DNA from 2 places in the Microbulbifer sp. ALW1 genome. Region 1 is predicted to be linked to the other one. Evidence: predicted binding sites of a transcription regulator. Region 1 holds the regulator's gene; the other holds the start of a gene.

Region 1 (15,368 bases):
GTGGAATGTATTATTCCCGATCTGAATGGCATGTCCCGGGGTAAGGCGATGCCGCTGAACAAGTTCTCGCCGGAGACACCGATTTTTCTGCCTATCTCCATTTTCTACCAGACCATCACCGGTCAGGATGTGGAGATGGATATCGAGAACCAGTGGGCCGAGAGCGATATGGCATTGGTGCCGGATATGTCTACGGCAATGGCGGTGCCCTGGGCCAAGCAACCGGCATTGCAGATTATTCACGACCTGCAGGACCTCGACGGTAACCCCATTGCCTGTGCACCCCGCAATGTGCTGAAGCGCGTGATGGCCATGTATGCGGACAGGGGCTGGAAGCCCATCGTGGCGCCGGAGCTGGAATTCTACCTGACCAAACCGAATATCGACCCCAACGAGCCGATTGAACCACCGGTGGGGCGTAACGGCCGCTCCGGCACTTCACTGCAGTCCTATTCGATGACGGCCATCGACGAATATGGCCCGGTGATCGACACCATTTACGAGTACGCGGAAGCCGCGGGCCTGCACATCGATTCCGTGATCCAGGAAGACGGCGCTGGTCAGGTGGAGTTCAACCTGACCCACGGCGACCCGTTGTGGCTTGCGGACCAGGTGTTTTATTTCAAACGCATCATCAAGGAGGCGGCGCTCAAGAACAATATGTTCGCCACGTTTATGGCGAAACCCATGCGCGACCAGCCCGGTAGCGCCATGCATGTGCACCAGAGTGTGGTGGATATGCAAACCGGTAAAAATATTTTTTCTGACGAGAACGGGAATGCCACGGACCTGTTCCGTTACTTTATCGGTGGCACGCAAAAACATTTGCGCGAAGTGATGCCGTTTATTGCACCGAATGTGAATTCCTACCGGCGTTTTGAATCCGAGGCGAATTCCAGTGCGCCGACCAACACCGGCTGGGGTTACGATAATCGCGCTACCGGATTGCGCGTGCCCAACTCCGGCGCCCAGGACCGCCGTCTGGAAAATCGGGTCGTGGGTGTGGATGCCAATCCCTACCTTGCCATTGCCGCGAGCCTGGTGTGTGGCTATCTGGGGATGGTCAATGGTATTGAACCCAGCGCACCGGCGGAATCGGAATTGGCGGAAGGGCAGGAAGCGAACTTTTTTATTCCCGCGACGTTTGATGAGGCACTGCGGATTTTTGACGACGCCGACGATGTGCGCCAGGCGCTGGGTGAGGATTTTTGTCAGTTATATGCGGCGGTCAAGTACGAGGAAATGCGCCTGTTTCACCGGGAAATCTCGCCCTGGGAGAGGCAGCATTTACTGTTGAACGTGTAATACAAGCTCGATTTCGCGCTATACAAATTCGCGCTATACAAAAAAGGCCCCGCTTCGATTGAGGCGGGGCCTTTTTTAATTGGGACGGGGGTGAGTCTTAGACGTCAAACCCTTCGGCCAATTTTTTCTCTACCAGTACTTTTTTCAGGCGCGCATACTGCGGGATACCGTGTTTGTAGGGCGGGTAGTCTTCGCCTTGAATCAGCGGCTCCAGGTAGTCACGTCCCGCCTGGGTGATGCCGAAACCGTCTTCGGAAATGAATTCCTTGGGCATGAATTTCTCGACATTGGCTACTTCGCTCAGCGGTGCTTCGCCGATGCTCCAGCTGTAGTCGGCGGGGCCGGTGCCGTTGCGCTCGATGGTCGGCATGATGGCGTTCTTGCCGGCCACTGCGGCTTCTACGGCCGCCTTGCCCACGGCGTAGGCCTGCTCCACGTCGGTGGCGGAGGCGATGTGACGGGCGGCGCGCTGCAGGTAGTCGGCCAGGGCCCAGTGGTATTTCATGCCCAGTTCGTCCTTGACCATCTTGGCCAGGGTGGGGGCGACACCGCCCAGCTGTTTGTGGCCGAAGGCATCGACGCTACCGGCGTCGGCCAGGAAGGTGCCATCTTCATACTGGGCGCCCTCGGAGGCGACGATCACGCAGTAACCCTGCTCGTCGACGGTCTCCTGGACTTTCTTCAGGAATTTCTCTTTATCGAAGGCCACTTCCGGTAACAGGATGATATGTGGCGCATCGCCTTGCTGTTCCTGGGCGAGGGCACCGGCGGCGGCAATCCAGCCTGCGTGGCGGCCCATCACTTCGAGAATGAACACCTTGGTCGAGGTGGCGCACATGGAGGCGACGTCCAGAGCAGCCTCCTTGGTGGAAACCGCGACGTATTTGGCTACGGAGCCGAAGCCCGGGCAGTTGTCGGTAAACGGCAGGTCGTTGTCCACGGTTTTGGGGATGTGGATGGCTTGGATGGGGTAGCCCATCTTTTCCGATAGCTGGGAAATCTTGAGGCAGGTATCCGCGGAGTCACCGCCGCCGTTATAGAAGAAGTAGCCGATGTCGTGGGCTTTGAACACTTCGATCAGGCGCTCGTACTCGGCGCGGTTCTGCTCCAGGCTTTTCAGTTTGTAGCGGCAGGAGCCGAAGGCGCCGGAGGGGGTATGGCGCAGGGCGGCGATGGTCTCGTCGCTCTCCTGGCTGACATCGATCAGCTCCTCTCTGAGGGCACCGACAATGCCATTCTTGCCGGCGTAGACGGTGCCGATCTTGTCGCTATGCTGGCGGGCAGTCTCGATGACTCCGCAGGCGGAGGCGTTGATAACGGCGGTAACGCCGCCGGATTGTGCATAAAAAGCGTTCTTCTTCGACATGTCTATCCTATGGGGTCGCGGTTTCTCGTCGTAAACCACCTCTGGCGATGGTTGGCGGTGGGTGGCTCTTGGCGGCTGCCTCACGCGGCGCGAAGTCTAATGTATTCATATGGCAATTGCATGGAAATGCGGACATTCGACACTTACTGCTGGAAATGGCCGTGATAAGCTTGCGCGGCATTGGATTTAAGGCTTCTGGCAGTGTTGGCTGTTTTTGCCATATTAATTAGCAAGAACCGCGCCGGGACCGTTTTTACCGCCAAAGATCTGAGGATCGGGTGGGAGAAATTGCGTGAACACTCGGTCTGAACGCAATTGGTAATTTTTGAGAGAGCATTCGCACTGATATGCATATTCATATTTTAGGTATCTGTGGCACTTTTATGGGCAGCCTGGCCCAGCTGGCCGTGGCGGAAGGCCACAAGGTCACCGGGTCCGATGCCAACGTATACCCGCCGATGAGCACCCAGCTGGAGCGTGCCGGCATTGTGCTGACCGAGGGCTACGACCCCGCCCAGCTGGAGCCTGCGCCGGATCTGGTGATCATCGGCAACGCCCTCTCGCGCGGTAACCCGGCGGTAGAAGCCGTGCTGGAAAAGGGGCTGTCCTATACCTCCGGGGCCCAGTGGCTGTGCGACCACTTCCTCGGCGGCCGCTGGGTGCTGGCGGTTGCCGGTACCCACGGCAAGACCACGACCGCCAGCATGCTGGCCTGGGTGCTGGAATACGCCGGTATGGAACCGGGATTCCTGATCGGCGGTGTGCCGCAGAACTTCGACGTTTCCGCGCGCCTCGGCAACACGCCTTTCTTTGTGGTAGAGGCGGATGAGTACGACACGGCGTTTTTCGACAAGCGCTCGAAGTTTGTCCACTACCGCCCGCGCACCCTGATCATCAACAACCTGGAATTCGACCACGCAGACATCTTCGATGACCTGGCGGCGATCCAGAAACAGTTCCACCACCTGGTGCGCACGGTACCGGGTTCCGGCCTGGTGGTGGCGGCGCAGGAAGACGCGGTGACCCAGGTGCTGGATCAGGGCTGCTGGAGCCAGGTGCAGCGGCTTGATGTCGAGAGCGCCGACGGCGTTCGTCTGGGAGACTGGTGCGCTGCCAGTGTTGCCGCCGACGGCAGCAGTTTTGAGGTTTTGTTTGAAGGCAAAGTTGTTGCCAGTGTTCAGTGGCAGCAGACCGGGCTGCACAATGTGAAAAATGGCCTCGCCGCCATGGCCGCAGCCCGCCACGTGGGTGTGGCGCCGGATACCGCGGCGGAAGCCCTCGCGGCGTTTGGCGGCGTCAAGCGCCGTATGGAATGTCTGGGGGATGTCCAGGGCATCCGTATTTATGACGATTTTGCCCATCACCCCACGGCCATCGAGACCACCCTCAATGGCTTGCGCGCCAAAGTGGGCAGTGAAAAAGTCATCGCGCTGATTGAACCGCGCTCCAATACCATGCGTATGGGACATCATCAGGGACAATTGGCGCGGGCCTGCAGCGGTGCAGATCTGGTGCTCTGGTATCAACCGGAAGGGATGAACTGGTCCCTGGATGAGGTGGTGCACCACTCCACCGTGCCGGCGAAGGTTCTCCATAGCATCGACGCTGCGGTAGAATCCGTGCTTGAATTATCTGCGCCTGGCAGTCACGTTATTGTGATGAGCAATGGTGGCTTCGGCGGTGTGCACCAGCGACTGCTGAGTGCCCTGCAGAAGAAATACGCCGGGTAGTATCAAGCCTGGCACCATTAAAGAGCCCCGGTCGGGGTGATACGGAACTGCTTTGCCCGAATCAACTTTGCCCGAAACAACTTGGCCCGAAATAACGTTTTCCAAGACCGTCACCCTCGCCATCACCGGTGCCTCCGGCGCCCAGTACGGCCTGCGCCTGCTGCAGTGTCTGCTGGCAGCGCGGGTGCGGGTGTGGCTGCTGCTCTCCGATGCCGCGCGCATCGTGATCGACACCGAAACCGAGGTAACCCTGCCGGAAGACGAGGGGCAGACCGAGGCATTCCTGCGTGACCTGTATGCCGCGGAGGAGGGACAGCTGACGTTGTTCGGACGCCGCGACTGGTTCTCGCCGGTGGCCTCCGGCACTGGAGCCGCCAGCAGCCTGGTGATCTGCCCGGCCAGCGGTGGGACCCTGTCGGCCATTGCCTGCGGTGCCTCGAACAACCTGATTGAACGGGCGGCGGATGTTGCACTCAAAGAACGCCGCCAGTTGATCCTGGTGCCGCGCGAGGCGCCTTATTCCGAGATCCACCTGGAGAATATGCTCAAGCTCACCCGCATGGGCGCCGTGGTACTGCCGGCCAGCCCGGGCTTCTACCAGAAGCCGCAGACGGTGGAGGACCTGGTGGACTTTGTAGTGGCGCGGATCATGAGCCAGCTCGACGTGGAGCAGTCACTGTTACCCCCCTGGGGCGATGGCTGAGGTCACGGCTGAACGGGATATTTATCGGTTTACTGCCTGTTTATTACTGGGAGGGGCTTGATGGCGAATCTGGACCGAAGCGTCACCATTCATTTCTGCGTCCAGTGCAACTGGATGCTGCGAGCCACCTGGATGGCGCAGGAACTGCTCTACACCTTTGCCGAGGACCTGGAGCAGGTCGCCTTGAAGCCGGGTACTGGCGGTATCTTCGAGATACGGGTCGGTGACCAGCTGATCTGGGAGCGCAAGCGCGACGGGGGTTTCCCGGGGCCGAAAGAGCTCAAACAAAAGGTGCGTGACCTATTGTTCCCGGAGCGGGATCTGGGTCATGTGGACAAGTAGCCGGTTCTGAACATCGGCGAACAAGAAAGCACGAATCAACATTGTCAGTGCGTGTAGATCGCACTTTCATCATTTCACGATAAGCGAACTCATTATGCTGTTGGGCTTAAAGACCTGGTATGAAAAGCTGGTGCTCGGGCACCCGAAAACGGTACTCGCACTGGTCGCATTGCTGACCATTGCCGCCGCGGCGGGGCTGCCTCGCTTCAAACTGGATGCATCGGCGGATTCCCTGACCCTGGAAACGGACGACTCGCTGGATTTCTTCCGCGAGATTTCCGAGCGCTACAACTCCGGCGACTTCCTCGTTGTCACCTACCGCTATAAGAATGGCGACCTCTTCAGTGACGAATCCCTCGCGACCATGCGTCGCCTGCAGGACGAGCTGGCAATGGTGGATGGCGTCACCGGGGTGCAGTCGGTACTCAATGTGCCGCTGTTATACAGCCCCAAGCTCTCCATTAGCGATGTGGCAGAGGGTATCCGTACCCTGTCTGCTCCCGGGGTCGACCGCGACCTGGTGCGCCAAGAATTTCTGGCAAGCCCCATCTACAAGGACCTGATCCTGAGCCCCGATGGCGAGACCACCGCCATGATGCTCAACCTCGAGCTGGATAAAGCGGGTCTGGACCTGGTGCGCGAGCGCGATGCCCTGCGTCGCCAGCGCAACGAAAAGGGCCTGAATGCGGAAGAAACCCGGCGCCTGGAAGCCGTTTCTGCCGAGTACCTGATGCACCGCACCGCGCAGGAAGACGCCGCCCGGGACCGGGTGCAAGAGGTGCGCCAGATCCTGAGCCACTACGATGACAACGCGGAGCTGTTCCTCGGTGGTCTCACCATGATCACCTCTGACATGATCGCGTTCATCCAGAGCGACCTGATGGTGTTCGGCGCGGGCATTCTGGTCTTTATCGTGGTTACCCTGCTACTGATCTTCCGTCAGGCCCGCTGGGTGTTGCTGCCGCTGGTCACCTGTGTGACCACGGCGGTGATGATGCTGGGGCTGCTGAGCTGGCTCGACTGGCGCCTCACGGTGATCTCCGCCAACTTCGTTGCGCTGCTGCTGATCATTACCCTGGCGATCACCATTCACCTGGCGGTGCGCTACCGCGAATATTTCGCCGAGCACCCCGAGTGGGATCGTTTCCAGCTGGCCTCGGCGACCGTGACCTTTATGGCCAAGCCGTGCCTGTACACCGGTTTGACCACCATGGTGGCGTTTATCTCACTGGTGGTCAGCGGTATCCGTCCGGTGATCGATTTTGGCTGGATGATGACCATGGGGGTCATCCTGGCGCTGCTTCTGTCTTTCCTGATTATTCCCGCCAGCCTGATGCTGCTCAGAAAGCGCGACGCCGGGCAGGGGGAAGATAACTCCCACGCCTTTACCCAGATCTTTTCCCGTTTCGCGGAAAACCACAAAGGTGTGGTGCTGGGCGTGGCGGTGGTGGCGGCCATTATCAGCGCCGTGGGCATCACCCGCCTGAAAGTGGAAAACCGCTTTATCGACTACTTCGATGATTCCACCGAGATCTATCAGGGGATGCTGGTGATCGACCAGCGCCTGGGCGGCACCATCAACCTGGATGTGGTGCTGAACAAGCCGGAGCAGTCCGCGCCCGCTTTTGAGGGGGAGGGTGAAGGCGAAGAAGACCCGTTTGGTGCCGAATTTGGCGGTGAAGAGATTGGTGGTGAAGAGTACGGCAGTGAAGGGGCTGGCGACGGCGAAGAAATTGCCGAGAGCGCAGAAGAGGATGCTTTTGCTGCGGAAGACCCCTTCGCCGCGGAAGATCCTTTCGCGGCCGATGATCCTTTCGCCGGCGGTAGTGACAGCCAGTCGCCGGACGCCTACTGGTTTACCGTTGCCGGTTTGAACCAGATTGAAAAGCTGCACGACTTCCTCGAGGCACAGCCGGAAATTGGCAAGGTGCAGTCCCTGGCGACCCTGTACAAGGTGGCCCAGGATCTGAACGATGGCGGGTTGAATGACTTCGAGCTGGCGATTGCCCGCCAGAGTCTGCCGGAGGAAATCAACCAGGTACTGGTACACCCCTACTGGTCGCCGGAGAACCAGCAGGCCCGGATTACCATGCGGGTGAAGGAGACGGACCCCAACCTGCGCCGGGATGAGCTGATCCAGCGTATTTACGCCTTTGCCGAGAGTGACTTGGGTATTGCCTCGGCGGATGTTCGCCAGACCGGTATGCTGGTGCTCTACAACAATATGCTGCAAAGCCTGTTCAAGTCCCAGATTCTCACTCTGGGTGCGGTTTTTGCCGGCATTCTGCTGATGTTCCTGGTGCTCTTCCGCTCCCTGTGGCTGGCGGTGATCGCGCTGGTGCCGAATATGCTGGCGGCCTGTGTGGTACTGGGTGGTATGGGCCTGGCGAATATCCCGCTGGATATGATGACCATCACCATTGCGGCGATTACCGTGGGTATCGGTGTGGATCATGCCATCCACTACCTGTACCGCTTCCGCGAGGAATTTGCCAAAGATGGTGACTATGTGGCGACCATGCATCGCAGTCACGCCACTATCGGCCGGGCCATGTTCTACACCGCCATCACCATTATCGCGGGCTTCTCGATCCTGGCGCTGTCCAAGTTCGTGCCGTCGATCTATTTTGGGTTGCTGACGGCGCTGGCGATGACCGCAGCCCTGCTGGGTTCCCTGACCCTGCTGCCGCTGCTGCTGGTGCTGATCAAGCCGCTGCCGAAACCTGCCGAGGAGACTCTGCCGGGAAAGCCGGTCGCGGCGGTGGAGGCCTGTCCTAGCTGATAGGTTGACGTTGATAGATCGGCAGCTTTTCAGTGATCGCCATTCGGGCCCGCGGATTCTATCCCCGGGCCCGATTTGTTTTCCGCTTACGGCTGCGGCCTTCTAACCTTACTGGGCAGCTCTGTATAAATTTCCCGCGAACAAGGTGATGCAAAAATGCCAAAAAGCCGCGTTGCCATACTGATTCCCGGTATCTTCGACCGGGGAAAGTCCATGCGCAGAATGGAAGGGGCCCTGGATCGGGCCGGTTTTGCCGCACACAGTATCAACCTGAAAACCAACAGTGGCTGGTACGGGATGGAGCCCATGGCCCAGCAATTGGGCGAGCTGGTGGAAGAGGTGACTGAAAAGGGGGATACCTGCGCGCTGGTAGGCTTCAGCATGGGCGGGATAGTCGCGCGCTACTACTTGCAGAGGCTCGGGGGTGCGGAAAAAGTACACAAGTTTATTGCCCTTTCCAGTCCCCACTTCGGTAGCTTGTGGGCGCATTTGCTGCCCTACAAGGGCGGCCGGCAGTTGCGTATCGGCAGCGAATTCCTCAGTGGCCTGAACCGGGATGCGGCGATGTTGGAGAGCGCCGCGCCCGTATCCATCTGGACGCCCTACGATACCACCATCGTGCCCCACACCAGCTCCCGGTTGCCGCTGGGCAAGACCTATCAGGTACCGGTCAGCCTGCATCGCTGGGTACCCCAGAACCCTGCGGTTATCGATATTGTGTCCGCGGAACTGGCGGACGTCCTCAAAGCGAGCGACTAGCCGGCGGCAGCAACTAGCTCTGCTGCATGAACTAGCTCTGCTGCATAAAAAAGTCCCGCAGGTAGCGAAACAGTTTGCGCTGGTTGCTGGGTGGCTTGTTGTTGGCGATTTCCTTGTTGGACTCCCGGATCAGCGCGCGCAGCTGCTGGTGGTCGGCGCCGGGAAAACTATCGAAAAACGCACTCTGGGCTTCTTTCCCCTGCTCCAGTAGGCGCTGGCGCCATTCTTCGGCCATGCGGTCGAAACGCAGGTGCAGGTGATCCTGTTCCTTGTGTTTGTTCAGCACTGCCTCAATGGCTTCCACATCGGCCTTGCGCATCAACTTGCCGATGTATTGCAGCTGTCGACGCTTGGCCTCGCGGGATTTGATCCGGTGCATGGTGGCGATGGCCTCCGCCAGATCGGCATCCATGGGTACTTCCGCCAGCTTGTTGGCGTTGAGCTCGGTCAGCTGCTTGCCCAGATCCTGCAGCTGGTGCATTTCCTGTTTGACCTGGGTTTTGCTTTTGTAATTCTCGTCATCAAACTCATCAAAAGCGTCGAAATCGTCGGAGTTGTGCATTGTGTATCTCTGAAACGGGATATGGAAAAACGGAGCCTGGGCGCGGTCGGCGTCAGGCAAAAAACCAGGTGGCGAGGCCGAGGAAAGACATAAAGCCCACCACATCGGTCACCGTGGTCAGGGCGACGCCACCGGCCAGTGCCGGGTCTATGCGCATCGCCCGCAGGGCAACCGGCAATATGGCGCCGGCGAGAGCAGCGGTGATCAGGTTGATCAGCATAGCGGCAATGATAATCAGTGCAATGCGGTGATCCCCAAACCAGAGCGCAGCAATGGCGCCCATGACCGTGGACCAGAGCAGGGCGTTGAGGGCGCCGGAGCCCAGCTCCCGGGACAGTAGCCAGCTCAGGTTACTGCGCCCAATCTGGCCGAGGGCCATACCGCGGATCACCACGGTCAGGGTCTGGCTGCCGGCCACGCCGCCCATACTGGCCACAATTGGCATCAGCACCGCCAGTGCCACCACCTTGTCGATGGTGTCCTGGAACAGGTTAATGACCCAGGAGGCGAGCAGCGCGGTCAGCAGGTTGATGCCGAGCCACACGGCGCGCCGCGGTGCGGTGCGCAGGACGGGGGCAAAGGTATCTTCTTCCTCGTCGAGGCCGGCGAGGCTCATCAGCGAGTGGTCGGCGTCCTCGCGGATCACGTCCACCACATCATCGATGGTAATACGCCCCAGCAGGCGGTTGTGCTCATCCACCACCGGCGCGGTGATCCAGTCGTATTTTGCAAACAGCTGTGCGACCTCGTGGTCCGGCATATCCGCGGGAATAGGGTCGGCATCGGTGAGCATGACTTCCCGTACCGTCACCGATGGATCGGTGGTCAGCAGTTTGGTCAGCGGCAGCAGGCCGATGAACCTGTCCTGGCGGTTGACCACGAACAGGTTATCCGTGGATTCTGGCAATTGCGCGTGGCGGCGCAGGTAGCGCAAGACCACGTCGAGCGTCAGGTTAGGGCGCACGGATACGGTGTCCGTATCCATTAGACCGCCGGCGGTTTCCTCGTCGTAGGCGAGTACACTTTCTACTCGCTGGCGGTCGCTCTCGCTCATGGCCGAGAGCACTTCTGCCATTACCCGGTCCGGCAGCTGCTGCAGTATGTCGGCAACGTCGTCCGCATCCAGCCCTTCCATCACGGCCACCATTTCTTCGGTGTCCATGGTGGCGAGGATCTGGCTCTGTACCTCGTCGGTCAGCTCCTGCAGTACTTCGCCTTCCACTTCGCGGTCGATCAGTTTCCACAGGACCTGGCGAATACGGGGCGGCGAGCTCTCCAATAGCTGGGCGATGCTCTGGGGTGACAGGGAATGCAGCATCCGCTGCACTTCGCGCCCGGTGCCGCTGTCCAGTGCCGCAAACAGCTCACCGAGCTGATTCTGGGCGCTGAACTTGATGTCGGCAGTGACGGGATTGGGCACAGAGATTCCTGCTGTCTGGCTGGCGTTAAAGTGCGGGCATTATAGCGGGCAGCGGTCGGGAGCGGTTATTCACCTTCCCCGAAACGGTCATTGATCAGTGCGCAAATCGCCTCGTGCGCGGCATCCTCATCGCGACCGCACACTTCCAGTTCCAGTTCTATACCTTTGCCCGCGGCCAGCAGCATCAGCGCCATCACACTTTTGCCATCCACCGCTTTGCCCTGGCAATGCACTTTTACTTCGGAAGAAAAGCGTGCGCTGGTCTGGGCAAACTTGCTGGCGGCACGGGCGTGCAGGCCCAGTTTGTTGATGATGGTGATTCGGCTTTTCTGCATGGGACTGTTCTGTTTGTCAGGCGTGTTTCTGCTGTTCGCGGTGGCGTATCTGGATGTTTTTGAATTCGCTGGAAAAGTGTTTGGCCAGCTGCTCCACCATGTACACGGAACGGTGGCGGCCACCGGTGCAGCCGATAGAGACGGAGGTATAGCTGCGGTTACTCTGCTGGTAGGACGGCAGCCAGCGCTCGAGGAAGGCGGTGATGTCCCGCTGCATATCTTCGGTTTCCTGGTGTGAGCGCAGGAATTCGGCCACTTCCGGATCCATGCCGGTCTTGTTGCGCAGCTCGGCGACCCAGTAGGGATTGGGCAGGCAGCGCAGGTCGAAGACCAGGTCCGCATCCACCGGTACCCCGTGCTTGAAGCCAAAGGACTGGAAGAGTATTGCCATACCCGGGGAGTCTTTGCCCACCACGCGGGATTTCACCTGGTCGCGCAACTGGTGCAGGCTGAGGCTGCTGGTGTCGATCACCAGGTCGGCCATGGCCGACAGCGGCGCGAGCAGTTCTTTCTCGTGGTTCAGGGCTTCCAGCAGGTGGGTACGGCTGTCGCTGAGGGGGTGCTTGCGGCGGGTTTCACTGAAGCGCTGTACCAGTATCGGTGAGCGGGCGTCCAGGTAGATGACATCGCAATCGATGCCGCTTTCCCGCAGATCTTCAATCACCTTGGGTGCCTGGCGCACATCGTGCCACAGATTGCGGGCATCGATACCGAGGGCCAACTGGGTGTTTTCCTGGGGCTGTTCCGACACCCGGCGAACCAGCTCAGGGAGCAGGCTGGCGGGGAGGTTGTCGATACAGTTGAAACCGACATCCTCCAGCAACTGCAGGGCGGAACTCTTTCCAGAGCCTGAGCGGCCGCTGATGATTACCAGTCGCATAGAACAAGCGCTCCTTGCTTTTGAATTCACTGCATGAGACCGCGCGATGCGGCTGCCGGGGCAACGATGGTCGAATGCCAGGACCTTAGTCCGGGTCGAGTGGCGTTATTATGCCGCGGCAGCGCTGTTGATGGCCAGCGCGTAGAGGTCGTCGCTGGTGGTGGCCTCACGCAGTTTTTCGCGCACACGGCTATCGCTGAACAGGGCGGCGATCTCGGCCAGGGTGTCCAGGTGTTCCTGGTCGGAGTCTTCCGGTACCAGCAGGGCAAACAGCAGGTCTACGGGCTGGCGGTCGATAGCATCGAAGTCGACTGCTGGCGATGTGGTGCAGAGGACGCCAATCGGGCGCTCGCAGCCGGGCAGGCGACAGTGGGGAATGGCCACGCCTTCACCGATGCCGGTGGAGCCCAGGCGCTCCCGGGCAACCAACTGGTTGAAGACGGTGTCGGAATCCAGATCGGGGTATTCTTCTGAGATCGCCTGGGCGATATTGAGCAGCAGCTTTTTTTTGCTGCTCCCCGCCAGGTGGCAAAGGCTTAGGCGGGGAGAGAGTAATGCTTCCAGTGTCATAACTTACTAATGATCTGGCGCAACCTGCCGGGCGTGAGCCCGCAAGTTGCCAGTTGTCTAACGGCTAGTGAAAACTACCGGTGACTGCGTAACTTTTCTTTGTGTTTCAGCAGCTGCCGGTCGAGTTTGTCGGACAGCGAGTCGATCGCTGCGTACATGTCCTCAGATTCCGAATCCGCAAAAATATCCTTGTTGCCGTTCACGTGAACCCGCGCCTCGGCTTTCTGGATAAGTTTGTCGACGGACAGAGTGACCTGGGCGTTGGTGATCAGGTCATTGTGGCGGGAGAGCTTGTCCAGTTTGGTCAGGCAGTAATCGCGAATGGCCGGAGTAACGTCTACATGGTGGCCACTGATATTGATCTGCATGGAAATCTCCTCAAAGGGTACAACACAATCCGGTGGCACCCCCGCACAGGGCGGCAACCCTACTAGGAAGTGCGCCAGAATGGAAGGATACACTCAATGTCTGGCCATTGGTTGTCCAGAAACTGACCGGGAGAGGGGTGTGGCGCCACCAGTTGGTGACTGGACTGGTTAGACCAGTCGCTTTCGCTCGCTGGAGGAGGGGATTCCCATGGATTCGCGGTATTTGGCTACGGTGCGGCGGGCCACCTTGATGCCCTGGGCATCCAGCTCCTGGGTGATCTTGTTGTCCGACAGTGGCTTGCGTGGCTGCTCCGCATCCACCAGCTTGCGAATCAGAGCGCGAATGGCGGTGGAGGAGGCGTCCTCGCCGGAGTCGGTGCTCACATGGCTGGAGAAGAAATACTTGAGTTCGAACACACCGCGCGGCGTAAGCATGTATTTTTGCGTGGTGACCCGGGAAATGGTGGATTCGTGCATGCCGATGGTTTCGGCAATATTTGCCAGCACCATGGGTTTCATGGCTTCCGGGCCCTGCTCGAAAAACCCCCGCTGTTTCTCCACGATACAGCTGGCGACCTTCAGCAGGGTTTCATGGCGGCTCTGCAGGCTTTTCAGGAACCAGCGTGCCTCCTGCAGATTGTCGCGCAGGTAGTTATTTTCATTGGAGTTGTCCGCGCGCTTGATCAGCGCCGCGTATGTGTCGTTGATACGCAGTTTGGGGGTGGTTTCCGGGTTCAGTTCCACCACCCAGCGCTGTTCCCGGCGGCTGACGATCACATCCGGCACCACGTATTGCGGCTCTTCGCCGCCGAAGGCTTCACCCGGGTAAGGCGTGAGCGTCTGGATCAGGCGCATCACCTCGCCCAGCTGTGTCTCGCTGAGGCGGGTGCGGCGGCTGAGCTGGCGGAAGTCCCGCTTGCCCAGCAAGTCCAGGTGTTGGCCGACAATCGCCTGCGCCTGGGCCAGCCAGGGCGTCTGCTCGGGGAGTTGGCGCAATTGCAACAGCAGGCTCTCGCGCAGGTCCCGTGCGCCACATCCGACCGGTTCCAGATGCTGGATGGTTTTCAGTACTGCCAGAACTTCATCGGTTTCCACGTCCAGCGCTGCGGCCAGCTCGTCCAGGTCGGCATCCAGAAAACCGTTGGGGGCAATGGCGTCGATCAGGGCTTCGCCGATCAGCTTGTCGCCATCGGTCAGGGGAGTGAGGTTAAGTTGCCACAGCAGGTGATCCTGCAGGCTCTCCGAGACCGCGTTGCGTTGCTCCAGCGCATACTCTTCTGCGTCGCCGCCGCTGTAGCTGCTGTTGGTGTAAATGTCGTCCCAGCGGGTGTCGACGGGCAGGTCGTCGGGAATTTCCCCGTTCCAGTCGCCGTCCACACCGGCCTCGGCCTGCGCTTCGCGGACGCTGTCGGCGTTGGCGGCTTCGCGCTCCTGGCGCTCGGAGGTGGCGGGGGTGTTCTGTTCCTGGGGGGCTTCACCGGCGTGCTCTTCGAAATCGGACTCCAGCAGCGGATTGCTATCCAGGGCGGACTGGATTTCCTGTTGCAGGTCCAGCGTCGACAGTTGCAGCAAGCGAATAGCCTGTTGCAACTGTGGCGTCATGGTCAGCTGAGTGCCGAGTTTTAACTGGAGTGACTGCTTCATAGGGAGTTTGCCGGCAGAAAAATCTGGCGTTGGGCCACTGCGACAAATTTGATGCTTGAAGCGGCGGCGGAAAGCTCATTTCCTGCAGACTACCCCGGGGCAAAACGGAACTCAAGAGGCACGTTAAGCAATAAGCGTGCCGAAAAATTTCGTCCCTTCGGTCACTCTTTACGAAATTGTGATGGGTATCAGCCGAAGAGTGAGAAAAGCTGATAAATACACGTGATGGTGCTCAGATGGTGAATTCGTGTCCCAGATAGACGTCTTTCACCTGCTTGTTTTCGGCCACGTCTTTGGGGTTGCCTGAGGCGATGATATGGCCCTCACTGACGATGTAGGCGGTTTCACAGATATCCAGGGTCTCGCGCACATTGTGGTCGGTGATGAGCACGCCGATACCGCGATCCCGCAGATGACGGATGATCTGTTTGATGTCGTTGACGGAGATGGGGTCTACCCCAGCAAAGGGTTCATCCAGCAGCACAAAGGCGGGGTTAGTGGCCAGGGCTCGGGCAATCTCAACCCGGCGGCGTTCGCCGCCGGACAGCGCCATGCCGAGGCTCTCGCGGATGTGCGTGATATGGAATTCTTCGAGCAGGGAT
Region 2 (15,368 bases), 1.0 Mb from region 1:
AGCTGTCGAACAACGTCTACGTGGTGAATAACAGCTTCTTCGACAACCAGCTGGTGAACAATATCTTCCGCGATGCCTCCGGTGATATCGATGAACTGATGGGTATGGCCACCACCTATGCCAGCTCCAGTGCCGACAGCATCAGCGCCAAAGCGGTGGGTGAGCTGAGCGATTTCGGCTTCCTGTACAACCCGGTTACCGTGGCGGTGATTGCCGACTGGGCGACCCAGTCCAGCCAGATCAGTCCGGACGAGCGCTCCCTGAACCTGGACGGCAACGGCTGGTTGAACCTGGGTGCCATCGAAGCCGGCGGCAGCCGCGATCGCACCGCCATTGGTGCCGAATTCCTGATTCCGGTAGTGGAAGACCTGGAGCTGACCTTCGCCACCCGTATGGATCGCTACGACGATTCCACCGCGATCGGTGGCCGCAACACGTCCTCGCTGAAGTTCCTGTACAGCCCGATGGACATGCTGAAGTTCCGCGGCAGCGTGGCGCAGACTTTCCGCGCCCCGGACATGTTCAACATTTACGGTGAGTCCACCGGTTTCACCGTGGTCGCCGACCTGGTTGGCAACAACTGCTACCTGGACGAAGACACCAGCGACTGTGCGGTTTACAACGTGGTTTCCACCCGTCGTGGCAGCCAGGACCTGGAAGAGGAAAAAGGTAAGGATGTCGGCTTCGGCTTTGTCTTCACCCCGACCAATGACATCAGCCTCGCGGTTGACTGGTACAACGTGCGCCTGGAAGACCTGGTGGTAACCGAGAGTGCCGCCGGCCTGATGCGCAACGAATGGCAGTGTGCCACCGGCGTTTACGCCAGCGGCAGCAACTTTTGTCAGGACGTGAACAACCGCGTGATTCGCGATGCGTCCGGTGCCGTTGAGCGCATCATCATCGAGCCGCAGAACCACGAATACACCGATATGGAAGGTGTCGATGTGACCCTGGCCGGCCAGTTTGATTCTGCCCGCTTCGGTAACTTTGGCGCCCAGTTCAAGTACGTGAACATCCTGTCCTACGAGTGGCTGCAGTTTGCGGGCGACGAGCCGGTGGAAATGCGCAATGGCCTGCCCGGCCAGGCGACCCCGGCCAATAACAGCAACCTGACCCTGACCTGGGACAACCCGCTGGCCGGTTTCCGTTCCGTGGGGGCGTCCCTGTTCATTCAGCGCCAGGGCAGTGTCAGAAACTTCGCCAGCACCGAGCGGATGGATCCCTACTACACCGCCAACCTGTCTGCGAACTATCGCCCGAACGCACGTATGAACCTGGGCCTCACCATCAGAAACCTGACCGATGAAATGCCCAATAACGACACGACCAACCGCTGGCCCTACTACTGGAGCTACCTGCAGCAGCCCTACGGTCGCAGCGTAAACCTGTCGTTCAGCTACTTCCTGAGCGAATAACCGAGATCCTGCTGATGTGTCGGTCGGTGCCTGACTTTTTTGCCGGGCGCCGGCCACAGGAGAGAAAACAATGAAAATAGTATCAATGCTGAGCGCCGCGGTGGTTACCGGGGCGATTGCGGCGATGAGCCTGCTGCCGGCGCCGGCAGTGGCAAAAGAATCTGTGGCAAAAAAATCAGCGGCAAAGCCTTTCGCCAGCCTGGGTGAGATGCCGGTGCCGTTTGAGGACCTGTTCCGCCCGGTGGCCTACACCAATATCCGCATTTCTCCGGACGGCAAATACTTCGCCGCCGGCCGCATGCGTGAAGACGGCATGACCGATGGCCTGATCATCGACCGCCGCACCATGGAAGTGAAATCCACCCTGCAAATGTCCGGTGACGTGGGTGTCAGCGGCATCCGCTGGGCCAACAAAGAGCGTGTTCTGTTCAGCTTCACCATGAAGTCCGCGGTGGCGGAAGATGCGAGCACCTCGCAGATCGCCGGTATGAACATCGACGGTTCGCGCAAGGAAATCGTGTTCCGCGGCACCAGCGATTACGACGGTGCGGAAGGCGCGCAGCTGCTGGGCAAGATCGATGACGATCACTACCGCATCGCCGTGTACCCCTCCGGCTCCGCGATGAGCTTCCCGCTGCAGTACATCTACAAGCTGAATATCTACACCGGCAAAACCACCCGTATCGCCCGTTCGCCGATCCGCATGCCGAATGCGATCTTCAATAAGGAAGGCGAAATTACCCACTGGGTCGGCAAACTGCCGGACGACTTCGATGCGACCGTGGTGGCCAGCCGCAATGCTGCCGGTGACTGGGACGAAACCGTGTTCCACAACAAAGACGGTGTCTTCGCACCGCTGGCGTGGACCAAAGACGAAGACTGGATGTGGTATTCCGACACTGTGGAAGCGCCGACCAAGGGTCTCTACAGGGTGAATGTGAAAACCGGTGAGAAAAAGCTCGTCTACCGTCACCCGAAGGTCGACTACGACAAGATTTTCTACGATGAAGACGGCAACCCCTGGGGCGCGATGATCAATTACGATTATCCGCAGATGGTCTACATCGATGAAAACAACCACTACGCCAAGACCCACAAGCGTTTGCAGGGTACCTTCGCCAACAAGCACATCCAGATCCTCAATCGTACCAGCGACGGTAACGAGTGGGTGGTGCACGTGGGCGACGACCGTCACCCGGGCAGCTACTACGTGTACAACCAGTTCGACGGTGCGCTGAAGTTCCTCGCCAACCAGGCGGAGTGGATCGACCCGGCCAATATCCCGGCGACCCATCCGGTGCGCTTCACCGCGCGCGACGGTCTCGAGATCAATGGCTACCTTACCCTGCCGGTGAACAAGGAAGCGAAAGACCTGCCGCTGATCATCTTGCCGCACGGTGGTCCCCACGGTCCGCGCGACTACTGGGGTTACAACAAGGAGCGCATCGTATTCGCCAACGCTGGATACGCCGTGATGCACGTGAACTACCGTGGCTCCGGCGGCTATGGTCGCGACTTCCTGTTCGACTGGTACGGCCACTGGGGTATGGAAATGCAGGACGACTTGACTGACGCCACTCACTGGGCGATTCAGGCGGGTATCGCCGATGCGGATCGTATCTGTATCTACGGTGCTTCCTACGGTGGTTACGCGGCCATGCAGGGCGTTACCAAAGAGCCGGATCTGTATCAGTGTGGTATCGGCTACGTGGGTGTATACGACATGGAAATTTTCAGTACCCACGGCGATATCCGTCTGCGTAAAGCGGGCCGCAAGTACCTGGCGGAAGCCACCGGTACCGATCCGGAAGTGCATCGCCAGCGCTCCCCGGCGCGCAACGCCGAGCGCATCAAGGCACCGGTCTTCCTGGTGCAGGGTGCCCGCGACGTGCGCGTACCCATCGAGCACTACTGGGCCATGCGCGATGCCCTGGAGAAACAGGACCACGCACTGGAAACTTTGGTCGCCCCGCGCGCTTTCCACGGCGCCCGCGAGAAGGACAGCCAGAAAGAAATCTATTGCCGCATGATCGATTTCTTCAATCGCCACATTGGCGACGGCAAGGCCACCGACGCGCCCGCCGCTGATTGTGTACCGCAAGGTGCACGCGGCCTCGACTACACCTTCTACGATGAGGTGAAGCGTGGTTAAGCGAGTATTGATCGTGGCTTCCATGCTGTTCGCCAGCCAGGCTTTCAGCCTGGACTGGCAGCGCCCGGACTGCTCCGCCTACGAAAGTTTCAGCGAGTGCCGCAACGCGGAAAAAAATGCTTACCGCCAGAGCAAGCAGCAGGAATTTCGCGAAAAGGGGCTTTCCTTCTGGTATTACGAGCGCCCGGACTTTTCTGAAAATGAAGCGGTTGAAAAAGCGTTGGAAGACAAGGTCGAGGGTGCCCTCTTCTTTTCTTTCGACGTGGAAAAAAATGGTTCGGTGTCGGGTTTGACACTCAAGCACAAAACCAGCGAGGAAGTGGCGGTATACGCGGCGCCCTTGCTGGCGGCGATCAAGAACTGGCAGTTTGTGCCTGCGGAAACCTCCTGGAAAGGATTGGAGTGGCGCTACCAGTTTTATTTTGAGCCGAAGGCGTGCGACGGCGAAGAGCCGGCGACAGCCTGTGAAGACAAAGCCGAAGGAAATACTGAAGAAAACACCGAAAGCGAAAGCTGAAAAAATTCTCTTGGTCGAGATCCCGGTAGCGGTAGGCTGCCGGACCCCCAGTTTAGCCCGGGCATTGCCCGGGCTTTTTTGTGTCTGGAAATGGTCGTTAGCGGCGTGTCATTGGTCAGCTGGCGGGAACCGCAAAAACGGTAATAAAAGCGAGGGCCGCGGCTACAGTGGCAAATAGTGTGCGCTGCCCAGCGGATTGACTGACGCTGATCGCGACCAGGCATTGCAGCAGGTAGTAAAAGGCAAATGCCCGCGAAGCCAGCGCCACTATTTCGAGGGTGTCCGCGGACCAGGTCAGTGCGATGGCACCAGCGCCGACCAGCAGTGTGGCGAAGCGCAGTTTGAGCTGGTGATGGGTCACTTCCTCGAGATTGCCGGTGGCCGCGAGGGTATCCGCCACCGCAGCGGAGAACTGGCTCATGGCCGCGGCAATGACCAGCGGTGCCACCAGTACGGAAGAGGCTGCGGCGGCGAGATGAATCAGGCTGTTGTCGCCGTACTTGCCGTTCAAGGTATGCACCAGCGGCAGTGCCACCGCAATAAATACGAGGTAGACGCCGGTGGAAATAAGCTGTGACCAGCGCGACGCGCGAATACGGGTGTCGGCCTGGAAGCTGTCCCCCAGATAGCGGGTGGTCTCGAACCCCTGCACCACGATCAGGGTGCCGGCAACAATGGTGAGTATTTCCCACAGGCTGTGGGGTTTGGGATGGAAAAGCGTCAGCCCCGCCGGCGACCGCCAGGCGTGCAGGTCGTAGAGCGCGAAGCCGCCGATCAACAGCACGATAATCACCAGGGTGACCGCCAGCGCGATTCCCTCCAGTGCCGCAAGGCTTTTCAGCCCCCGGGTCACTCCGATCACTGTGATAAATACGATGACGGCGGTGGTGAGAGCATCCTCGTTGACCCCGGTATCCAGATGCAGGCTGCCAAGTACAAACGCGGAGAGGATATGCAGGTAGAGACAGACCGAGATCACATAGGCCATGACCAGCGCGAGGTCTGAGCTGCGCTCAAACGCCAGGGTGGATTCCTTGGGGCTTGCCGCGAGCGCGGGTTCCGCGTGGCGAATGTTGAAGCGGATAACACTACCCACACAAAACGCCAGCGCGCATACCAGCGCCATGGCCAATACGGCATAGGTTCCAACTGCTCCGGCGAGAATGGGTACCATAACCAGAAAGCCGCTGCCGAAGATCGATGCCAGTGGCGTGCAGGTTGCCCGCACAAGCGCCCGTGGGTTGCCGCGGTGATTGATGGCGGGTTTGCGCTGCATGCTTTCCCCTGTTCAGAACACAAGCTAACCAGTCCTCAGCATAGCGGGTTGCCGCAGGCACAAAAAAAGCCCGGCGAGCTGGCCGGGCTTTTTATGATGTGTCAGTGACTTACACCTGTATGGCTGAGAGCCTTGCGATCAGGCTTCCATACGGCGCAGCGCGCAGATCTTGTTGCCGGATGGATCGCGCAGGTAAGCCAGGTACAGCTTCATGCCACCGCCCTCGCGTACCCCCGGTGGTTCTTCACAGGTGCTGCCGCCATTGGCAACGCCGGTGGCATGCCACAGGTCGGCCTGCTCCGGGCTCGCGACAGAAAAACCGATGGTGCTGCCGTTACCGCAACTCGCCGCCTCTCCATCGATGGGTTTGGTGAGGGCAAAAACGCCGCTGTCGGTAAAATAGAAGCAGCGGCCTTTGGCATCGATGACGCCGGGCTTGTGGCCCAGTACGCCGAGAATCGCATCGTAAAATGCCTTGGATTCCTGAATGTCGTTGGCACCGAGCATGATGTGGCTGAACATCGTGATTCCTTCTGAGTATGGAAGTGGGGGACCAGTGTACACCGGTATCCGGTGCCGGTTACTAGACGAAAGTGTCCAGCAACATTTGCGGTTTCGTCGTCCCTGAAAGAAAAGCCCCGGCTGCGACCGGGGCTTTTGGACGTGCGATTTAACCTTGGTTCAGGGGCGTTTAGTGCTTGGGCTTTACCGGGCGGTACACACCGACATTCCGGTAGCCCTCGTCCAGCAAATGCGACGCGTGCAGCTGGCTCATCACCCCGCGCGCGCAGTACAGCAGGTACTGCTTGTCTTTATCCAGTTTCTGGAAGGCGGTGCTCAAACGGTAGAAGGGGATGGTTTCCACTGTAGCGTTGTCCAGCTCCAGCGGGTTCACCTCTTCTTCCGTGGGGTGGCGAATGTCGATGACGATGGCTTCGCCCGGCTCGGCCACGATATTCACCGGCGGGGTGTCCTCCCCCAGGTCCTGCATTACTTCGTCGATATTCTGGATCACCCGGTTGCCGATAGCGCGATCGAGTACGGTGAAGTCGAAGCGGGTTTCCTCGTGTACGACTTTTTCCATTTTCGCGCGGGTGGTGGGTTTTACCGAGATCACCCCGCAGTACTCCGGCATGTTCGCCGCAAAATCTTCGGTGCCGATGGCGCGGGCGGTGCGGATGATGTCGGTTTTGTCCGAAGCGATCAGCGGGCGCAGCACCAGGGTATCGGTCACGCTGTCGATTACCGCCAGGTTTTTCAGCGTCTGGCTGGAGACCTGGGCGATGGCCTCACCGGTGACCACGGCATCCACTTCCAGCTCCTTGGCGATGGCGGAGGCCGCGCGCAGCATCATGCGCTTCAGGGTGACCCCCATGTAGGAGTCGTCGACCTGCTCAAGAATCTCCGCGACCACTTCATCAAATGGCACAGTGACAAAACGCACCCGGTGCGACGCGCCGTACTTGTCCCACAAATAAAAGGCGACTTCTTTTACCCCCAGCTCGTGCTGGCGGCCGCCCAGGTTGAAGAACAGGAAGTGGGTGCGGATACCGCGCTTCATGGTCAGGTAACTGGCCACGGTGGAGTCGAAGCCGCCGGAGACCAGCGACAGCACCGGGTCCTGGGTGCCCAGCGGGAAACCGCCGAGGCCCTGGTGCAGCTGCTCGATCACATTCAGTTTGTCGTGGCGGATTTCCAGCTTGACGGTGATCTCCGGATTTTTCAGTTTTACCCCGGCAGCGTCGGTGTTCTGATTCAGGCCGCCGCCGACGTACTGTTCCACATCCAGGGACTGGAAATCGTGCTTGCCGGTACGCTTTACCCGTACACAGAAGGTTTTGCCGGCCAGTTGCGGGCCCCAGATGGCGAGGGTCTTCTGGTAAATGTCGTCCAGATCACCCAGCGGGAACTGCTGCACCCGGGCAAAGTTGGCAATACCGGGAGTGTGCGCCAATACCTCTTCTATTCGCTCGGAAAGATGGGATACTGCGTCTGGCGCGTGTGCTTCATCGAAGGTGACATCAATTTTTTCCCAGTCTTTACGCACCTGGATACGGTCGTCTAACTGGCGCATCAGTTTGCGCAGGTTGTCCGCGAGCTGGCGCGACATGCGCTTGCGCACCGGATTGCTTTTGATGGTGATCTCTGGGAAAAATTTGACGACGAAGTGCATAGAAGGTGCCGGATACCGCGGTTAGGGGTGTTTGGGGTTGCTGGGTCTGGTCAATCGTGCTTCGTTGGACGAGAAGATTGCAAAGGTGGCGAATTATAAACTCGCCGCCGGCAATTTGCTTGTGAGGTCGGCGGCGCGCCTGATACGTCAGCACCAAAGTGGTGCTTTGCGTGACTGGCAAGCCCAATAATGGTGCAAAATGGGGTTTGGGAGCACCATTTTTGGGACTAGCGTGGGCCTGCGTTGCCAGCAATGGTGCTGAATCAGGCTTCGCGTTTGGTTTTTTTCGCCTCTGGCGGCCTGTTCCGCGCATCGGATTCAATTAGCGGCCAGTTTGCCCCAATTTGGCACACTCCTTGCTTTGTCTGTTGCCACAAGATAAAGCGAATTGGCGCGATACATAAATTTTCATTCTTGGAGGACTGCAATGTCAGCGAAAACGCTCGGACTCATCAAAGAGAGCGAAGCAAAATGGGTAGACCTGCGCTTCACCGATACCAAAGGTAAGGAACAACACGTTTCCATTCCGTCTAAGGAAGTTGGCGGCGAGTTCTTCGAAGAAGGCAAAATGTTCGATGGTTCTTCCATCGCTGGTTGGAAGGGCATCAACGAATCCGACATGATTCTGATGCCGGACGACGAAACTTCTTTCCTGGACCCCTTCACCGATGAAGCGACTGTCATCATTCGCTGTAACATCGTTGACCCGATCACCGGCCAGGGCTACGAGCGCGACCCGCGTTCCATCGCGCTGCGCGCCGAGGAATACCTGAAGTCCACCGGCCTGGGTGACACCGTGCTGATGGGTCCGGAGCCCGAGTTCTTCGTATTCGACGACATCACCTGGGGTGCCGAAATGGGCGGCGCCTTCTACAAAATCAATTCTGAAGAAGCGGCCTGGTCTTCCGGCGCCAGCTACACCGATGGCAACATGGGCCACCGCCCGGGCGTGAAAGGCGGCTACTTCCCGGTTCCGCCGGTCGATTCCCTGCACGACATCCGCGCCGCCATGTGTTCCGCCATGGAAGCCATGGGCCTGGAAATCGAAGTGCACCACCACGAAGTGGGCACCGCTGGCCAGTGTGAAATCGGCGTTGGTGCCAACACCCTGACCAAAAAAGCGGACGAAGTTCAGATCCTGAAGTACGCGGTACACAACGTAGCGCACGCTTACGGCAAAACCGCCACCTTCATGCCGAAGCCGCTGGTAGGTGACAACGGTTCCGGTATGCACGTGCACCACTCCTTCAGCAAAGACGGTGTAAACCAGTTCGCCGGTGACGCCTACGCTGGCCTGTCTGAAACTGCCCTGTTCTACATCGGCGGTATCATCAAGCACGCGCGCGCCCTGAATGCCATCTGTAACCCGTCCACCAACTCCTACAAGCGTCTGGTGCCGGGCTTCGAGGCGCCGGTAATCCTGGCCTACTCTGCGCGCAACCGCTCCGCATCCATCCGCATCCCGTTCGTGGCGAGCCCGAAAGGCAAGCGCGTCGAGACCCGCTTCCCGGATCCGACCGCCAACCCTTACCTGGCCTTCGCAGCGCTGCTGATGGCTGGCCTCGACGGCGTGAAGAACAAGATCCACCCTGGCGACCCTGCAGACAAAGACCTGTACGACCTGCCGGCGGAAGAGCTGGCCGAGTACCCGACCGTTGCCTCCAGCCTGGAACAGGCCCTGGACGCACTGGATCAGGACCGCGCCTTCCTGACCGAAGGTGGCGTATTCACCGACGACGCCATCGACGCCTTCATCTCCCTGAAGCGCGAAGAAGTACAACGTGTCAACATGACCACTCACCCGGTTGAGTTTGAACTGTACTACTCCTGCTAAGTAGCAGGTATCATCAGCGTGCCGCCGCCGGATTTGTTCTGGTGAGAACGGTGCAAAGATGACGAGAAAGCCTACACCTTCACGGTGTGGGCTTTTTTTATGCCGGTCGGGCGTGTCGGAGTACACTAGCCTTAAATAAACGCGAGAAAGAGGCGGGAAAGCCCATGAACAAACGGATTTCGCTGTCAGCGCTCTGTTCACTGCTGGCGCTGCTGATCGCGCTGCCGCTGATGGCGCAGCAGGAAAAGGCCGACGATTCTGACGCTAAAGGCGCGAAACAGTCCTCCGGCAACAGCGTCTACAAAATTGTCGGCCCGGACGGCAAGGTGACCTTCAGTGACAGCCCGCCGGCGGGCCAGAAGGCCGAGAAAATTCAGATAGGCCCCACCAATGTTCAGCCCATAGCGCCGCCACTGCCCATGCCCACGCGCAAGCTGTCGCCGCGGGAGATCGAGGGCGGCGGCTATGACGAGGAAGATCGCAGGGAATACGAGCAGGGACCGGCCAACATCACCATCCTCAGCCCGGCAAATGGCGCCACCATCCCCCCCGGACAGCGTTTTATCGTGCTGCAGGTGGCGGTGAATCCAATGCCCAGGGATGGTTATCAGTTCTTTGCGGTGATCGATGGTCAGCGCTGGTCCGGTACTTCCTCCGGTAGCAGCCTGGATATTTCCGCACTGGAGCGCGGTACCCACACGGTGCAGGCCGTGTTGCTCAGCGCCAGCGGCCAGCCCCTGGCGCAGTCGCAGGCGATCCAGATCTTTGTAAAGCGCCCCGGAGGCCAGCTGCCGGACTTCCCCGCGGAACAGGCGCCACAGATGCCGCAAATGCCCCAGGCACCGGGCGTGGCCAAGCCACCGAAACCCCAGCCGCGCTGAGCCTGGCCTGCGTGGCCACCTGCTCGCCGGGGCCCAGCGCCCCGGCCGGCGCTTTCCCCATCGTCTCTTTTTCGCCGCTCCTGCTTCTACGTCTGCTCCAGCCCCTGCCCCAGAATTGACCCGGCGCCCTCTTGTGAATCCTAACTCTGGCTATTTTTTGCTCTGCGCACCATAATGGTGCGCATGCCTGTGGCCTTCGCCGCCGCTGCCGGTGAAAACTTCGTAATTGCCCGGTTTTCTGCGCCATTTTGGTTTGCTTTTTGCACCGCCAATAGGCGAACCGGAGATGTGAACAGAATTGGAACGCTCAACCTCGGAAGCCTCAATGCTCAATGACCGCCAGTTACGCCTGCTGCTGGACAACCTGACGTCTGCTGTATTGGTGCTGGATGAAAACCTGTCGCTCTGTTACCTGAATTCCGCCGCGGAAGATCTGGTGGCTGCGTCCAGTGCCCGCTCCATCGGCCTGCCGCTGGAGGAGGTGGTGCGCGAGTCCCGTTCCGCCGAGCAGGCGCTGCGCGGGGCCCTGGCCAGTGGCGAGAAGTACACCGTACGCCGCGCACTGTGGTTCCTGCACAACCTGGAAGAATGCACTGTCGATTACTCGGTCACGCCGCTGACAGAACTGGGACTGTTGTTGCTGGAAGTGCAGTCCATGGACCGCCTGTTGCGCATCGCCCGCGAAGACGCATTGATTTCCGCCCAGGAAACCACCCGCAACCTGGTGCGCGGTATGGCCCACGAAGTGAAAAATCCCCTGGGCGGTATTCGCGGTGCGGCACAGTTGCTGCAAAGAGAGTTGAAAGAGCTGGAGCAGCCCGAGGGAGAGGATCTGGCGGAGTACACCCAGATCATCATCGAAGAGGCGGATCGCCTGCGCAACCTGGTGGACCGCATGCTGGGGCCGCGCAAGCCGGTGAAATTACAGCCGGTAAATGTACACACCATTACCGAGCGGGTGGCACAGCTGATCGAGGCCGAGTGCGACGGCGCGCTGGTGATCAAGCGCGATTACGACCCCTCGATTCCGGATATTCCGGCAGACAGCGAGCAGCTGATTCAGGCCGTGCTGAATATTGCCCGCAATGCCATGCAGGCCATTGGGGAGAATATCGGCCTCGCCGAAGGCGATCTGACCATCCGCACCCGGGTCCAGCGCCAGTTCACCATCGGTCGCCGTCACTGCGCACTGGTGTGCCGTATCGATATTGTCGACAACGGCCCGGGAATTCCGGAAGAGATTCGCGAGCGAATTTTTTACCCGATGATTTCCGGGCGCGCCGAGGGTTCGGGGCTGGGGCTTTCCATTTCCCAGCACATCATCAATCAGCACCGCGGGCTGATTAAGTGTGAAAGTGAACCCGGGCAGACGGAGTTTCAGATTTATTTGCCACTGGCAACGGATTAAAAAGTTGCACCATTGGGACGGTCAACGACAGGAAGCCAAGGCAGGGAAGAGAACCAAGAATATTCAACAAAACTATTAAAAAGTAATCGCAGAGCCGGACAATTATTATGAACAATCGCGTTTGGATCATTGATGACGACCGCTCCATCCGCTGGGTGCTGGAGCGTGCACTTTCCCGCGCCGGGATAGATACCACCTGCTACGAAAATGGCGATCGCGCCCTCGACGATTTTTACAGCGAATCACCAGATGTGGTGATCAGCGATATCCGCATGCCGGGTTCCGACGGCTTCAAGCTGCTGCAGCGCTTTCAGGCGGAACGCCCGGCACTGCCGATCATCATCATGACCGCGCACTCGGACCTCGACAGTGCGGTAGCGGCCTACCAGGGCGGTGCATTTGAATATCTGCCAAAACCCTTTGATGTGGACGAGGCGGTAGCGGTTACCCGCCGTGCCCTGGCCCACGCCAATGAGCAGCAGCCGGAAGAGCCGGTGGTGATTGAAAACGGCACCGGCAACAAGGAAATCATCGGCGAAGCGCCGGCAATGCAGGAAGTTTTCCGCGCGATCGGCCGCCTCTCCCACTCCAATATCACCGTGCTGATCAACGGTGAATCCGGTACTGGTAAGGAACTGGTGGCGCAGGCGCTGCACAACCACAGCCCGCGCAAAAACCAGCCGTTTATCGCCCTGAATATGGCGGCGATCCCCAAGGATCTGATGGAGTCGGAGCTGTTCGGCCACGAGAAAGGGGCTTTCACCGGTGCCAGCAGCCAGCGCGCCGGCCGCTTTGAGCAGGCCAATGGCGGCACCCTGTTTCTGGATGAAATCGGGGATATGCCCGCAGAGACGCAGACCCGTCTGCTGAGGGTGCTGGCAGACGGGGAGTTTTATCGGGTCGGTGGCCACACCCCGGTAAAAGTCGACGTGCGTATCATCGCTGCAACCCACCAGGATCTGGAGCGCCTGGTCGAAGAACACAAATTCCGCGAAGACCTTTTCCACCGCCTCAACGTTATCCGCATTCACATCCCCCGCCTCGCCGATCGCCGCGAAGACATCCCCCGCCTGGTGCGCCACTTCTTCAACAGTGCCGCCAAGGACCTCGGGGTCGAACCCAAAATCCTGCTGAAAGAATCCGAGGAATACCTCTCTGGCCTCGACTGGCCCGGCAACGTGCGCCAGCTGGAAAATACCTGTCGCTGGATCACGGTCATGGGCTCGGGGCGTGAAGTGCATATCGACGACCTGCCGCCGGAACTGCACCAGCAGAGCGCGACCAGCGAAGCACCCCAGGACTGGCAGCGCGCCCTGCGCCTGTGGGCGGACCAGGCGCTGGCCACCGGCCAGCGGGAAATTCTCAGTGAAGCGGTACCCGCGTTCGAGCGCGCGCTCATCGAAATTGCGCTCAAGCACACCGCCGGCCGCAAACGCGACGCCGCCGAATTGCTGGGTTGGGGGCGCAATACCCTGACCCGCAAGCTCAAGGAGCTGGGGATGAATGGCGGCGAGGATTGATACCCGTCGTCAAGGAATGTTGAAAACGGGCACCTTCGGGTGCCCGTTTTCGTTATAGTGCGCGCACATTCGGCAACTGGCACGTCGGCGTAGTGTCCGCTTCTGCTTTACTGCCAGTATTCCCCGTAATAACTAATATCTGTGACCGTTATCCGAGAAAGTCCCATGAGTGAACTTCCAAATTGCCCCAAGTGCCAGTCCGCCTACACCTATGAAGACCGCGATCTGTTCGTATGCCCCGAGTGCGGCAACGAATGGACTGCCGGAGAATCGGCAGAAGACGAGGGCTTGAACATCAAGGATGCCAACGGCAATCCGCTGGCCGATGGCGATACGGTGACGGTGATCAAGGACCTGAAAGTGAAAGGCTCCTCGCTGGTGGTGAAGGTGGGTACCAAGGTCAAGAATATTCGCCTGGTGGAAGGCGATCACGACATCGACTGCAAGATCGACGGCATCGGTCCGATGAAATTGAAGTCGGAATTTGTAAAGAAAGCCTGATTGTGCCGCGCTCGAGAGGCGGAAGTTGCGTCAATGATCCAGACTGGAAGGTGATTTTCGTTTTCGCAGCAAGATTCGAGCGCGGATGTTCAAGATCTTTAATGGCATTTCCCTACTGGGTGTTTACCTGAGCGCGATCCTGTTGGTGCTGCTGGCGCTGGCATTTGGTTATCTCATTGGTCGATACATGCGGCGCCACCACAGCAGGGGTGATGATGCCTCTCTGGGCAGTGCGGTAGCGGCCACCCTCGGGCTGCTGGCGTTTATGCTCGCGTTAACCTTCAATATGACCGCCGAGCGCTTCGCACATCGCAAAGCGCTGCTGTTAGAGGAGGTGAACGCGATAGGTACCACTTTCTTACGCGCGGACTTTTTGCAGGAAAAAGCCCGGCAGCAGGCGCATGCATTGCTGGTCGAGTATGCGACATTGCGCAGTCACGATCCGGCCACGATTACCGCTGAAGACTTCCGGGTGGCTATGGCGCGCAGTGATGAAATCCACAGTGCACTGTGGCAACTGGTCGAGCAGGGGTTGCAGGATAATGACAGTGAGCTGCGTCTCAAGGCGTTTTACGAGCCATTGAACCAGGTCATAGACCTGCACACCATGCGGCTTCAGGTCGGTGCCGAGTACCAAATTCCCACGCCAATCTGGATGGCGCTCTATACGATCACTGCCCTCGCGGTATTTGGTATTGGTGTGCAGCTGGGCCTCAATGCCAGGGGCTCGATTCCGGTGGCCTTGAGTATGTCGCTGGCATTTGCACTGGTGATTCTGATGATCGCGGATTTGGATCGCGCCAATGAAGGACTGCTGCTGGTGGACCAGGGACCCATGCAGGCACTGGCAGAGAAACTGCGCGCCTCAGATTAGGTGAGGGTGTCGAGAAACGGGCCAGGGAGCGGCTGATGTTTGCAGACGATTTTTTCCACTCGATTCCACTGGCAGCGGTGTATTTTTTTACCGTGATCATGGTGATTGCCACCATGGGTTTTGGCCTGCTGCTGGGGCGTCGTTATATGCGTCTGCTGGGCTCGGAAAAGGAGCCTTCCATTGGCAGTGCGGTAACCGCAACTCTGGGGTTATTGGCCTTTCTACTGGCGTTTACGTTCAACATGACCGCGGCGCGTTACGACAAGCGCAAGGCCCTCCTGTTGGATGAGGTCAATGCCATTCACACCGCCTACCTGCACGCCGACTTTCTCGAACCCGCAGCGGCGCGCAAAGCGCAGCTTTTGTTGCTGGATTATGCGGAGCTGCGTTTTTTCCATCCACGCAAAGATGAAATTACCCCGGAGGGGCTGGCCAAGAGTGTCGCCATCCAGGATCAGTTGTGGGCGATGGTGCAGCAGCATGTGGTCCAGGACTACGAGCCGGGCTACCTGCGCCAGTTTGTGGAGCCGGTGACCGCTATCATCAACTCACACAATTCGCGCATTGTAATCGGGCTGGAATACCGGATTCCCGGGCCTATCTGGATAGCGCTGTATTTTCTTACCGGCCTGGCGATGCTGGCGATCGGGTTTCAATTTGGGGTGAGCAAGGGCGGTTCGGGCCAGCTGGCGGTTACCTTGGGACTGACGTTTGCCACGGTGATTTTACTGATTGCGGACCTGGACCGTGCCACGGAGGGGGTGATTATTGTGGACCAGACGCCGATGGCCGAAATGGGCCTGATTCTCGAGGAGGC

The links. The regulator sigma-54, encoded in region 1, starts transcription at its own class of promoters, with help from an activator protein. The targets are predictions, from matches to a motif close to TGGCACANNNNTTGCNNT.
Region 2: a site for sigma-54 is predicted at 7,879-7,896, ahead of glnA (glutamate--ammonia ligase). Genes of this name have one in related genera too.

What each region holds. Positions count from the first base shown of each region.
Region 1 is NZ_CP047569.1:1,905,780-1,921,147, forward strand. It holds gene GRX76_RS07750 (glutamine synthetase family protein) at 1-1,305, shown strand, start outside; gene GRX76_RS07755 (6-phosphofructokinase) at 1,403-2,671, opposite strand; gene mpl (UDP-N-acetylmuramate:L-alanyl-gamma-D-glutamyl-meso-diaminopimelate ligase) at 3,019-4,401, shown strand; gene GRX76_RS07765 (flavin prenyltransferase UbiX) at 4,469-5,104, shown strand; gene GRX76_RS07770 (SelT/SelW/SelH family protein) at 5,165-5,446, shown strand; gene GRX76_RS07775 (RND family transporter) at 5,541-8,228, shown strand; gene GRX76_RS07780 (lipase) at 8,385-8,987, shown strand; gene yjgA (ribosome biogenesis factor YjgA) at 9,019-9,549, opposite strand; gene mgtE (magnesium transporter) at 9,602-10,969, opposite strand; gene GRX76_RS07795 (HPr family phosphocarrier protein) at 11,035-11,304, opposite strand; gene rapZ (RNase adapter RapZ) at 11,321-12,184, opposite strand; gene ptsN (PTS IIA-like nitrogen regulatory protein PtsN) at 12,293-12,754, opposite strand; gene hpf (ribosome hibernation-promoting factor, HPF/YfiA family) at 12,829-13,122, opposite strand; gene GRX76_RS07815 (RNA polymerase factor sigma-54) at 13,291-14,766, opposite strand; gene lptB (LPS export ABC transporter ATP-binding protein) at 14,999-15,368, opposite strand, start outside.
Region 2 is NZ_CP047569.1:863,615-878,982, forward strand. It holds gene GRX76_RS03505 (TonB-dependent siderophore receptor) at 1-1,415, shown strand, start outside; gene GRX76_RS03510 (S9 family peptidase) at 1,486-3,567, shown strand; gene GRX76_RS03515 (energy transducer TonB) at 3,560-4,084, shown strand; gene GRX76_RS03520 (hypothetical protein) at 4,200-5,360, opposite strand; gene GRX76_RS03525 (VOC family protein) at 5,499-5,882, opposite strand; gene thiI (tRNA uracil 4-sulfurtransferase ThiI) at 6,052-7,533, opposite strand; gene glnA (glutamate--ammonia ligase) at 7,961-9,367, shown strand; gene GRX76_RS03540 (DUF4124 domain-containing protein) at 9,532-10,248, shown strand; gene glnL (nitrogen regulation protein NR(II)) at 10,574-11,656, shown strand; gene glnG (nitrogen regulation protein NR(I)) at 11,758-13,176, shown strand; gene GRX76_RS03555 (zinc ribbon domain-containing protein YjdM) at 13,342-13,677, shown strand; gene GRX76_RS03560 (hypothetical protein) at 13,763-14,551, shown strand; gene GRX76_RS03565 (hypothetical protein) at 14,587-15,368, shown strand, end outside.